DNA from 4 places in the Photobacterium sp. Alg240-V54 genome. Region 1 is predicted to be linked to each of the others. Evidence: predicted binding sites of a transcription regulator. Region 1 holds the regulator's gene; each other region holds the start of a gene.
The links. Region 1 encodes PurR, which represses purine synthesis genes. Its sites were predicted from a motif close to TNANGNAAACGTTTNCNTNA; they were not measured.

Region 1 (3,218 bases):
TGCGTTTTTATTAGGTGAAGCCGAAGCCCGTCATATGGGGGTTGATGTTCAACACCTTAAACGCAGTTTAATTATTGTGTGTGCCGCAGGAGTTGGGATCACCGTTGCGATTACCGGCCCAATTGGTTTTATTGGTCTGGTTATTCCGCATTTAGGGCGCATGATTTCAGGCCCTAACCATAAGACATTGTTGCCAATATCGGCTATTTTAGGCGCTTTAATACTACTCGTCGCAGATATGATCGCCCGTAGTGCGTTTGCACCACAAGAACTTCCGGTAGGTATTATTACCGCTATTTTAGGCGCTCCATTTTTTATCTATCTACTTAATAAGCAAAAAGGCAGAATCGCATGACGGCGACACTCTCACACTCGACGGCGATTACAGCACGTAACTTACAGCTCACATTAGCCAATAAAGTGTTATTAGATAATTTCAGTATTGATATTAAAGCAGGTCAAGTTACTGCGCTATTAGGCCCTAATGGCGCGGGTAAAAGCACCTTGCTTAAAATCTTATGTGGTGAGATTTCACCTGAAAGTGGCGATGTGGCATTTTTCAATCGTGATATCAATGATTGGCAACGCGCAGAACTGGCGCGTCATTTAGGCATTCTACCGCAGCACAGTTCACTCTCTTTTAGCTTTACCTGTAAAGAAGTGGTAGAACTTGGCACTATGCCATTGTGTTTATCTCGCCAAGAAATCAATCACATCACTAACCAAACAATGGCTAATACCGATGTGCTTGAGCTTGCTCAGCGGTTGTATCCCACCTTATCTGGTGGTGAAAAACAACGGATCCATTTTGCACGAGTATTAACCCAATTAAGCCAAGCCGATGATAAATGCATTTTAATGTTAGATGAGCCAACTTCAGCCTTAGATTTAGCCCATCAACATAAAACGCTACAAATGGCACAAACGATGGCAGCTCAAGGTGCAGCGGTGATCGTGGTATTACATGATCTTAATTTAGCGGCCCAATATGCTCAGCGGATGGTAATTATTCAACATGGAAAAATTCAAGCCGATGGCACACCATGGCAAGCATTAAATCCGGCAGTGATTAATACTGTCTATGGTTGGCAAGTTTCTGTTCACCGCCATCCTATCCATGATTACCCTTATCTATTATCAGCATGTTAACTAACCACACATGATGAGTCCATCAAGTAAATTTCAGTAACACTACGATAAATTTGCTGAAATTTACGTTTTTTTGTTGATAGCATCAAATATTTTAATCCAAAACAATAGAATCGTTGCACTACGCGAAACACTCAGTAAAATGTGAACGCAAGCGATTACACTTGAAAAATATGTAATAATTATAAAGCCGCAAAATAGATGCGGATTTTGTTGTTGGATACTATTTAAGTATGTAACAGATACATAATCGGTGCCAAATTGAATAATTAACGAGACGACTAACGCAATAAGATGGATTTTATATCTCTCAGTGATTACTCAATTTGGTACCACACCATTGGCTAGAATCATTTCTAGCGCTCATTATTAGAAGAATAAATATGGCAACCATTAAAGATGTTGCACGTATGGCTGGTGTTTCAACGACAACAGTCTCACACGTGATCAATAAAACGCGCTTTGTCGCAGAAGCAACGCAGAAAAAAGTTCTTGCTGCCGTTGAAGATCTTAACTACGCACCAAGCGCAGTGGCACGCAGTTTAAAATGTAACACGACTCGTACCATCGGTATGCTGGTGACTAAATCAACCAACCCATTTTTTGCTGAAGTTGTGCATGGTGTTGAAGAGTATTGTTACCGTGAAGGTTACACTCTGATCTTATGTAATACCGAAGGCAACCTTTCTAAGCAACGCGATTACTTACGCATGTTGGCAGAAAAACGTGTCGATGGCTTATTAGTAATGTGTTCAGATCTCGATCAGAAGTTATTGGATCTACTTGAGCGCCAAAAAGATTTACCTATGGTAGTCATGGATTGGGGCCCAGAAAGCCCACATACTGATAAAATTCAAGATAATGCCGAACAAGGTGGCTATATTGCGACTAAATATTTTATCGAACATGGTCATACCCGTATCGGTTGTCTATCTGGCCACAATGATAAATCGACCTGTCGTGAGCGCTTAAAAGGCTTCAATAAAGCGATGACAGAAGCAAATTTAGAGGTTAACCAAGACTGGATCCTTGAAGGCGATTTTGAGTGTGATTCTGCTGTCGAAGCTGCTGAGAAATATATTGCGATGACTGATCGCCCAACCGCTATTTTTTGTTTTAATGACATTATGGCGATGGCACTGATTAGTACCTTTGAACAAGCGGGACTACGCGTACCGAATGACATTTCTATCATTGGTTATGACAACATTGATCTTGCGCCCTACTTTGCGCCGCCACTAACGACTATCCACCAGCCAAAACGTCGCTTAGGTAAAACAGCAATTAAAATTTTGATGGCACGAATGAAAGACAAAGATCACGAACCTCAAATTTTTGAAATGGCCCCTGCTATCGTTGAACGAAAATCTGTTAAAGATCTACGCTAATAGCGTTATCTATTTATCAAGCCAATAATTATATTGGCTTTTTTTTCCTATCAATATAATTCCCCTGCCTCTAAACGCTATTAAAACGTTGTTTCTTACCAAGAAATATGAGCGATATCACATATTCATCAGCTTTCATCAATATTCAAACTTCACTTGTTAAAAGATAGAATATAATGATTCATGTAAATACATATAATAGTAAGCAAAAGACTTACAAACTATAAATAAAACTTCGCTATTGATAAGTCTATTTATAGAGTAATACATGAATGATTTAAAGTAGTTCGTTTGTGATGTAAATAACTTTATTAATAAAAGTAAAACGACAACTACTTTAATGTTAGGTGACACTCATTTATTCACCGAGTAGAAGTATGGACAAACCAATATTAAAAGATTCATTAAAACTATTAGACCATTTAGGTAATGTAAAATCGCGTTCTATGTTTGGCGGTTTTGGTATTTTCGCAGGAGAAGCAATGTTTGCTCTTGTGGTAAATAATAAACTCCACCTACGTGCAAACGCGAAAACAGAAGAGGAATTTAAACAAGCGGGTTTAGAACCATATATTTATAAAAAACGTGGTTTCCCTGTCATTACAAAACATTACGCTATTCTTGATGAATGGTGGCAACACCCAGAGAAAATTGTCGAGCAGGCAAAATATTCTCTTGAGG
Region 2 (3,218 bases), 150 kb from region 1:
CAGAAAACGCAGCATTTAACCCAAGCCTGCCACCGCTGCAAGTTGCATTGATTAATATGAACATGTCTAACTACCCGCTTTCTGAAATTGTCGAAGCGGCTTTAGTCGAAAGTGCTGAAAGCAAAATAAGCCAGCTTGCGCGTACTCAAGCATTATTGGAAGCACTGAACCCTGATATGCAATTAACCTATGTTGCTTATTAAGCTGACAATTGTTTAAAAAACACTTAAAAACCGCCTTCGTGGCGGTTTTTTGTTAGCTAAACTTGAACAATGTTGGCTATCAAACATCAAAAGCGTATCATCTTGCCACCTTATTATTAGAAGCCAATGACAATGTCTCAAACACACAATCCTTTGCAAGGCGCAGCATGGATGCTCACAGCTGGACTCGCGTTTGCTATCGTGAACAGTTTAGCTCAGTACCTTAGTATCAAAATGGGTGTTCCTTCAACCTCTGTTGCTTTGATCCAATATTTCATTGCGCTGATCGCGATGCTGCCGTGGCTACGTACTCTCGGTATTCGCCAATCGCTTAGAACAAATCACTTTTGGTTACACTGTTTACGGGTGTTTTTTGCGGTTATTGGCATTCAATTATGGCTATGGGCCTTGGCCTATCCGGTACCTATTTGGCAAGGTATTGCGTTGCTGATGATTTCACCGCTATTTGCCACTATTGGTTCTGGGCTAATTCTTAAAGAAACCGTAGGTAAAGCACGCTGGTTTGCGACTCTAGCTGGATTTGCTGGTGCGATGATCATTCTTGAGCCATGGTCGGAAGATTTTAATATCGCAACCTTATTGCCTGTTGGGGCGGCATTGTTCTGGGCGGCTTATTCTTTGATGGTGAAAAAGCAATCGAGTCATGAATCTCCAACCACTATCGTGATGTACCTGCTTATTTTAATGACGCCGTTTAACCTTCTGTTAGCTGCCCCTGATTTTACGATGCCAACCGTGAGCTTTAGCTGGTGGCTGCTCATTCTAGCAGGCCTACTAACAGGTTTAGCACAATGGGCGATTGCAAAAGCTTATGCCGTGGCTGATGCTTCGTTTGTACAACCATTTGACCATGCCAAATTACCGCTAAACGTATTAGGTGGCTGGTTGGTGTTTGGCTGGGCGCCTCCTGGTCGGCTCTGGCTAGGCGCAGCGATAATTATTCTCTCGGTCGCCTTTATTACCCACTGGGAAAATCGCAAAAAATAACCTTTTTAAAACCGCTTATAATAAGCGGTTTTTTTATTCATTTTTTTATTCATTTTTTTATTCAGAGCGATGCTCAAGTCTTAACCAGATCAAAAAGCAAACGATTGCGCAAACATAAAAATAAGGTATTATTGGTTTCAGATTTCACCTTTAATGATTAATCGTAAGGAATATCAATGTTTGGTACAGCTACTTGTTCTGATGCAACCCGTGTATTACTGCTTGGCTCTGGTGAGTTAGGTAAAGAAGTTGCTATTGAGTGTCAGCGCCTGGGGCTTGAAGTCATTGCTGTTGATCGTTATGAGAACGCACCGGCAATGCAGGTTGCTCACCGTAGCCATGTGATTGATATGCTCGATGGTAATGCTCTAAAACGCATAATTGCACTAGAAAAACCCCATTTTGTGGTGCCTGAGATTGAAGCGATTGCAACTGATACTCTGGTTGAACTTGAAAACCAAGGTGTCAACGTTGTACCAACTGCGAATGCAACTAAGCTAACCATGAACCGTGAAGGTATTCGTCGTCTAGCCGCTGAAACATTAGCGATTCCAACCTCCCCTTACGAGTTCTCAGATCAATACGCCGATTTTGAAGCCTCTGTTCACCGTGTAGGTATGCCATGCGTAGTTAAACCCATCATGAGTTCATCAGGTAAAGGTCAGAGCGTGATCAAAACCGCCGCCGATATTGAATCAGCTTGGCATTATGCGCAAGAAGGCGGTCGTGCGGGTGCCGGGCGTGTGATTGTGGAAGGCTTTGTTGATTTTGATTATGAAATTACACTGCTAACCGTACGTGCTGTTGATGGTGTCCATTTCTGTGCTCCAATTGGTCATCGCCAGCAAGATGGTGATTACCGTGAATCATGGCAGCCACAGCAAATGTCTGCTGCTGCTCTACAAGCGGCTGAGGACGTTGCTCAAAAGGTTGTGAATGAATTAGGGGGTTACGGGTTATTTGGTGTCGAGCTGTTTGTTAAAGGTGACACTGTGCTGTTTAGTGAAGTTTCTCCACGTCCACACGATACTGGTATGGTGACTCTAATATCGCAGCAGTTATCTGAATTTGCGCTCCATGTTCGCGCTTTCTTAGGCTTGCCGATTGAGCAAATTATTCATTATGGTCCATCTGCTTCTGCGGTTATTCTTGCTGAAGGCGTATCGACTAATATTCGTTTTGATAACCTTGCAGCAGCGTTATCGCGTCCACAAACACAAGTGCGCCTTTTTGGTAAGCCTGAAATCGATGGTCGTCGTCGCTTAGGTGTAGCGCTTACTCGCCGTGATGACATTGATACCGCGATCACTGATGCCATTGCCACAGCAGCAGACGTTAAGGTCATTATGTAACCTTAGCTGCGCAATAAAAACAACAAAGGCGTCGTAATGACGCCTTTATTATTTATCTCACCTTATGAGCGCTAATTACACTTCAATTAACCACACTTCTTCAGCAAAGCGCTCGACTCCCTGTCGACGACGAGGATGGTTTTCATCTGCGTCATCACGCGCTAAATGGGTGATCTTACAGCCACTGAATAACGTTGTGATTTCAGCTTCAGGTACAGAAAACGGCGGTCCATCCATTTGCGATTGTGGATAATCCAATGTCACCAATAAAATTCGTCCACCTGGCTTTACCAAACTCAATAAGCGCTCGACATAACGTTCACGCATTGATTGTGGCATCGCAATTAAAGCGGCGCGATCATAAACCACATCCACTGGCGCGACAGGCACAGTAAAATAATCACCCTGATAAATCGTGATCTCATCAAAAGAATACACATGCTCGCTCCCTACGCCTGTTACTAACGGCGTATAGAGATTCTCAGCAAAGAATGCTTTCACTGCGATGTCGCTTAGTTCGATACCAACAACATCGTTATGACGACCCGCTAACCATACTAGATCTTCAGACTTGCCGCACATAGGAACAAGCACGCGATCATCACGTTGAGCATTAACATGAGGCCAGTATTTTATTAATAACGGGTTAACGTCG
Region 3 (3,218 bases), on a different contig from region 1:
GTTATCAGCACCTAATGTTGTGCCAGTTGCTGTAACCCATTCACCATCGATGAAAGGTACGATTGGATCTTGAGTGAAGTCGTGAACGGTATCTTCATTTTTTTGTGGCACCATATCAATGTGCGCTTGAAGTACAACCCCTTTACGGTTTTCCATGCCGGCGGTTGCTGGTTTTTTGATAATCACATTACCAGTATTATCACGACGAACATCAAGTCCTTCAGCTTGTGCAAAAGAGACAATGTATTGCGCTAGCTGCTCTTCATATTTAGAAGGGTGAGGGATTGAACAAATCTTATCAAAGAAATGCCAAACAGCTTTTGGTGATAGTTGAGTAATTTCAGACACGGTAGCCTTCCTTTTATATATGAGACTGGGCTAGTGTCATTTTGTAGGGTTTTAGCCGTAAAATGACAAAATTAGAGAGCGAGTATTATTACCGCTTTGGTTTTAGCATATCACTCTGTGTTTAGGGGAGATAGGGCAAATAATAAAATCTTATACCACTGATTTCTGTAGTTATAGTGTCAATGATGGAGGGTTTACTAACCATAGCCATTGTTATGCATGTAATGTAAACAAATGCACCAAAAAACAATCAAGATGCAACGTGTTGTATTATAAGATAATAAGGATGTAATAAAGTTACATTAAATCCATTCTCTCAAGCATAATATTTAGAAAGTGTGAGCTAGTTAAAATAAATATTGTAAGTTTATTACTTTTTGGTTATAGTTTAATCAAGCCGCGTTGAGTGGCACAATAATTAACACGACATGTTCAGGATGAACCCGAGATATCGCCTCCAAGGAACCGAGAATAAGTGGGCCATAACGGCAACTCGCCAGCAACGATATGTTGGTGTACTTATGATTAAGGTGATTTAAATGAAAATTTTTTCTTCAATGACACATTTTTGGAATAACCGTTCGGTATATACCAGTAATTTCCATTACCCAACGCCGTACCGTTATTAATAAGTTTTAATTGTTTGGTTGTTATTCAACGAGACAAACTGCAATTTTGTTCACACCCCCTTAAATTAAGAATTTCTTGATAGCGCTATAGCGTTATTTATAACATTCTGCCGCCACTTCATTTTTGAAGTGGCGTTTTTTTATCTGCTTTTCTGCTATTACCGTTATTAAGTTTTATTATCGGTCTTTATTAACCCGTATTGTATTGGTTAATAAAGTAAATGATTAAAAAATAACCGTCACGAAGAATCCTTTAATTACTTGAATTTTAATGTTTTATTCTCACTATCGGGGGTGGTGTAAATCGCCCTAGTTATTGTTTTGCGCTTTTCAACGATAAAATCTGGAAATTGCGTGATCGCATGATTATAATCAGCGCCGAAATGGATTGCGCAAACGTTTTCTATTTCTTAACGTGTTTGTTAGTTTATTGCCTATCTCTAAGGAATCGAGAAGCATGCTAGAAAAGTTGTTTAAACTCAAAGAACATGGCACCACAGTACGCACTGAAATTATGGCCGGTGTGACCACTTTCCTGACAATGGCTTATATTATTTTTGTAAACCCCACTATGTTAGCCAGTACAGGAATGGATCAAGGCTCAGTGTTTGTTGCTACTTGTTTAGCAGCAATGATTGGCTGCTTTGTGATGGGTTTTTATGCTAATTATCCAGTAGCACAAGCACCCGGTATGGGACTTAACGCCTTTTTTACTTATACCGTTGTTTTAGGTATGGGTCATACGTGGCAGGTCGCGTTAGCTGCTGTATTCTTATCTGGTTTATGTTTTATCGCGCTGAGTGTTATGCGAGTGCGTGAGTGGATCATTAACTCTATTCCTCATTCATTACGGATTGGTATTTCGGCGGGTATTGGTCTGTTTTTAGCCTTTATCGCATTGCAAACATCCGGCATTGTGGTGGCAAGTCCTGCGACATTAGTTAAAGCCGGCGATTTAACCAGTTTTCCAGCAATAATGGCAGGACTTGGGTTTGTGTTAACCATTGGCTTAGTTCAGCGTGGTTTTAAAGCCGCAGTATTGATCGCCATTTTAATTGTTACCGCAATCAGTATTATCGTGGGTGAAGTTGAGTACAACGGCATCATGTCTATGCCACCAAGTATTGCACCTACTTTTATGCAGCTTGATTTCTCTGGTGCAATGGAAGTTGGTTTAATTTCAATTGTATTTGCATTTTTGTTTGTCGATTTATTTGATACCGCGGGTACATTAGTTGGGGTCGCGACCAAAGCTAACCTGATTGGTGAAGATGGTAAATTACCGCGTTTAAACCGTGCATTATTAGCTGATAGTACTGCAACTTCTATTGGTGCATTACTGGGAACCTCAAATACCACATCTTTTGTTGAGAGTGTGTCGGGTGTCGCAGTTGGTGGTCGTACAGGCCTAACAGCCGTTACGGTAGGCATGTTATTCTTACTGGCGTTATTTTTTGCACCATTAGCTGGAATGGTTCCAGTATACGCTACCGCAGGCGCATTATTTTACGTTGCTATTTTGATGATGTCAGGTCTGGTATCTATTGATTGGCGCGACCTAACAGAAGCTGCACCTGTCGTCGTTGTGTGTTTACTGATGCCGTTAACCTACTCAATTGCAGAAGGTATTGGTCTTGGTTTCATTACGTTTGCGGTAGTTAAAGCATTAAGTGGCAAGGGACGTGAAGTTAATATCAGTGTTTGGGTTATTTCTGCGTTATTCCTTGCGAAGATTATTTTCTTATAAGTGTAATGTTATTTACGCTTACATAAATTTATGCGGTTTTCGAATCGCTGTTTCAGAGGTTGTTTTACTATGAGTAATAAATTCGTCATCACTTGGGATAACATGCAAATGTACACACGCCAGCTAGCAGAGAAATTGCTACCGGCTGAACAGTGGACAGGGATCATTGCTGTTAGCCGTGGCGGTTTAGTGCCAGCGGCTATTTTGGCGCGAGAGTTAGGCATTCGTCATATTGATACTGTATGTATTGCTAGCTATGATCATGATCATCAGCGTGATATGAATGTAATCAAGCAAGCTGATGGTGATGGTGAAGGCTTTATCGTTGTTGATGATTTAGTTGATACTGGTGGTACTGCGGAAAAAATTCGTGAACTGTACCCACGTGCTAAATTTGTAACGGTATGTGCAAAACCTGCTGGCCAACATTTAGTTGATGATTTTGTGGTTAACATTCCTCAAGATACATGGATTGAACAGCCTTGGGATATGGC
Region 4 (3,218 bases), on a different contig from region 1:
TTATTCATCGTCTCTTGCCGCCAGTTGTCGTTGGCCCAGTGATCATGGTTATCGGTTTAGGGCTAGCGCCTGCCGCAGTTAATATGGCGGTCGGTAAAACTGGTGGTGGCGATGTTCAATTGATTGCTCACGATACCGCGTTATGGATCTCTGCTGTTTCTCTTAGCGTAACCATTATTTTAAGTGTGTTCGCGAAAGGCATTTTGAAATTAATCCCAATCGTCGGTGGCATTAGTGCTGGCTACATTACTAGCCTTGGTTTTGGGGTTATTGATTTTACACCTGTCATCCAAGCAAGCTGGCTTGCAGTACCAAACTTTACTCTACCCGAGTTCAATATCAATGCGGTGTTATTTATGATCCCGGTTGCGATTGCGCCAGCGGTCGAACATGTTGGCGATATTTTAGCGATTTCAAATGTGACAGGTAAAGATTACCTTAAAAAGCCAGGACTACACCGCACCATGGCAGGCGATGGCATTGCCACCATGGCAGCATCACTTATTGGCGCACCACCGAATACGACTTACTCAGAAGTAACTGGAGCGGTAATGCTAACCAAAGCATTTAATCCGGTGATCATGACTTGGGCAGCCGTTACCGCTATCGTATTGGCTTTTGTGGGTAAACTTGGCGCAGTATTACAAACCATTCCCGTACCTGTGATGGGCGGCATTATGATTTTATTATTTGGTTCGATTGCTACTGTTGGCTTAAATACGCTTATCAAAAATCAAGTTGATTTACATAAAGCCCGCAATCTAGTGATCGTTGCAGTAACCTTGGTGTTTGGTATTGGTGGTATGGCATTTGGTATTGGTGAGTTTAGCTTACAAGGTATCAGTTTATGTGGCATTGTTGCGATCTTACTAAATCTTATTCTGCCGCAAGATTTAGGTGAAAACAATGTGGTTGATAATGCTCAAATTGAAGATACAGAGCATTTGTAATTATCACGACAATTCATTGCCAATCACAATCAATAGTTAAAAAAAACCGGACTCACTTAGTCCGGTTTTTTATATCAGTGATAAACAATAGAATAATTATTTAGTACCGAAAATCTTATCGCCCGCATCACCAAGACCAGGAACAATATAGCCCTTGTCGTTTAGCTTCTCGTCAATAGCTGCTGTGTATAGCTCTACATCAGGATGGGCTTTTTCTAATGCTGCAATACCTTCAGGGGCTGCAACAAGTACCAACACTTTAAATTGTGTACAACCATGCTCTTTTAATAAATCAAGCGTTGCGATCATTGAACCGCCAGTTGCTAACATAGGATCAACAACCAATGCAATACGCTCATCGATATGTGACGCTAATTTATTAAAGTATGGTACTGGCTCTAACGTTTCTTCATCACGGTAGATACCAACAACACTAATACGTGCACTTGGCATATGCTCTAATACACCATCCATCATGCCTAAACCAGCACGAAGAATAGGTACTACCGTCACTTTTTTACCCTTTAGCTGATCAATCTCAACTGGACCATTCCAGCCTTCGATCATCACTTTTTCTGTTTCGAAGTCTGAAGTCGCTTCATACGTTAATAGGCTACCAACTTCGGTTGCCAATTCACGAAAACGCTTAGTGCTGATATCACCTTCACGCATAAGACCGATCTTATGTTTAACCAGTGGGTGTTTCACCTCAACGACTTTCATCTTGACTCCTGGGAACTAAATTATAAAAAATAAAAAATCGCATTATTATATACCATGCCAATCGATTGCCGATAGTATCAAATGTTTAATTGACTGAAATTTAATCGCGCAACAAATTAACGCAAACGTTTGCTCTAATGTAATGACTGCTGTTATCATACGCTGGTTTTTTACTTTAATACGTTTGAGGGATCATCTGTGAGCAACAAAAACTCTTCTCTTAGTTACAAAGATGCTGGTGTTGATATTGATGCTGGTAATGCATTAGTTGACCGTATTAAAGGCGTGGTTAAGCGCACTCACCGCCCTGAAGTTATGGGTGGCATTGGTGGTTTTGGTGCTTTATGCGCACTTCCTACCAAATACAAAGAGCCAGTTTTAGTCTCTGGTACTGATGGTGTTGGCACCAAACTTCGCCTAGCGATGGATCTGAAACAACACGATACTATTGGTATTGATTTGGTTGCAATGTGTGTTAACGATCTGATTGTACAAGGTGCTGAACCTTTATTTTTCCTAGATTATTACGCAACAGGTAAACTTGATATTGATACTGCAGCAAGTGTTGTTGCTGGTATTGGTGAAGGGTGTATTCAATCTGGCTGTGCATTAATTGGTGGTGAAACTGCTGAAATGCCAGGCATGTATCATGGTGAAGATTACGACGTTGCCGGTTTCTGTGTTGGTGTCGTTGAAAAAGCGGATATCATTGATGGTTCAAAAGTAACCGCTGGCGATGCACTTATCGCTGTAGGTTCAAGTGGTCCACACTCAAACGGCTACTCATTAGTACGTAAAATTCTAGAGGTTTCTCAAGCCGATCTTGATCAAGACCTTGATGGTAAAAAACTATCTGAGCACTTATTAACCCCAACTAAAATTTATGTAAAATCAGCCCTGAAAATGATTGAAAGCTGTGATGTTCACGCGATCTCTCATATTACTGGTGGTGGTTTCTGGGAAAATATCCCACGTGTATTACCTCAAGGTACCAAAGCAGTTGTTGATGGTAACAGCTGGCAATGGCCGGCAATTTTTAACTGGCTACAACAAGCAGGTAATGTCGATACTTACGAAATGTACCGTACATTCAACTGTGGTGTTGGATTAGTGATTGCACTTCCACAAGCTCAAGCAGCACTTGCGATTGAAATTTTACAAGCAGAAGGCGAAAACGCATGGCTGCTCGGTGAAATTGCAACAGCAGCAGTAGGCGAAGAGCAAGTAGAGATTAAGTAAGTCCATGCATAATATCGTTGTCTTAATCTCAGGAAATGGCAGTAACTTACAAGCAATTATTGATGGCTGTAGTAACGGCATTATCAACAATAGCCAAGTTGCTGCTGTGATCTCAAATAAAGCCGATGCTTATGGTCTTAAACGTGCTCAACGTGCCAATATAGATAATCTTTGTGTGGCTGCAACGGATTACGCTAATCGTCAAGATTACGATCAAGCACTGATGGAAAAGATAGATGCTTATCAGCCTGATGTGATTATCCTTGCTGGTTTTATGCGGATCTTATCGGCGAATTTTGTCCATCA

Region 2: the regulator PurR is predicted to act here: its motif matches at 1,304-1,323, upstream of purT (formate-dependent phosphoribosylglycinamide formyltransferase).
Region 3: the regulator PurR is predicted to act here: its motif matches at 1,366-1,385, upstream of G6R09_RS06045 (NCS2 family permease).
Region 4: the regulator PurR is predicted to act here: its motif matches at 1,791-1,810, upstream of purM (phosphoribosylformylglycinamidine cyclo-ligase).

What each region holds. Positions count from the first base shown of each region.
Region 1 covers NZ_UNRL01000004.1:149,564-152,781, reverse strand. Annotated here, with positions in the region: gene G6R09_RS12450 (iron ABC transporter permease) at 1-355, shown strand, start outside; gene G6R09_RS12445 (heme ABC transporter ATP-binding protein) at 352-1,149, shown strand; gene purR (HTH-type transcriptional repressor PurR) at 1,533-2,537, shown strand; gene G6R09_RS12435 (TfoX/Sxy family DNA transformation protein) at 2,915-3,218, shown strand, end outside.
Region 2 covers NZ_UNRL01000004.1:296,655-299,872, reverse strand. Annotated here, with positions in the region: gene cdd (cytidine deaminase) at 1-203, shown strand, start outside; gene G6R09_RS13080 (DMT family transporter) at 336-1,211, shown strand; gene purT (formate-dependent phosphoribosylglycinamide formyltransferase) at 1,388-2,563, shown strand; gene G6R09_RS13070 (thiopurine S-methyltransferase) at 2,639-3,218, opposite strand, start outside.
Region 3 covers NZ_UNRL01000002.1:127,983-131,200, forward strand. Annotated here, with positions in the region: gene G6R09_RS06040 (aminoacyl-histidine dipeptidase) at 1-348, opposite strand, end outside; gene G6R09_RS06045 (NCS2 family permease) at 1,435-2,724, shown strand; gene gpt (xanthine phosphoribosyltransferase) at 2,794-3,218, shown strand, end outside.
Region 4 covers NZ_UNRL01000003.1:573,796-577,013, forward strand. Annotated here, with positions in the region: gene G6R09_RS11660 (uracil-xanthine permease family protein) at 1-950, shown strand, start outside; gene upp (uracil phosphoribosyltransferase) at 1,047-1,673, opposite strand; gene purM (phosphoribosylformylglycinamidine cyclo-ligase) at 1,872-2,912, shown strand; gene purN (phosphoribosylglycinamide formyltransferase) at 2,917-3,218, shown strand, end outside.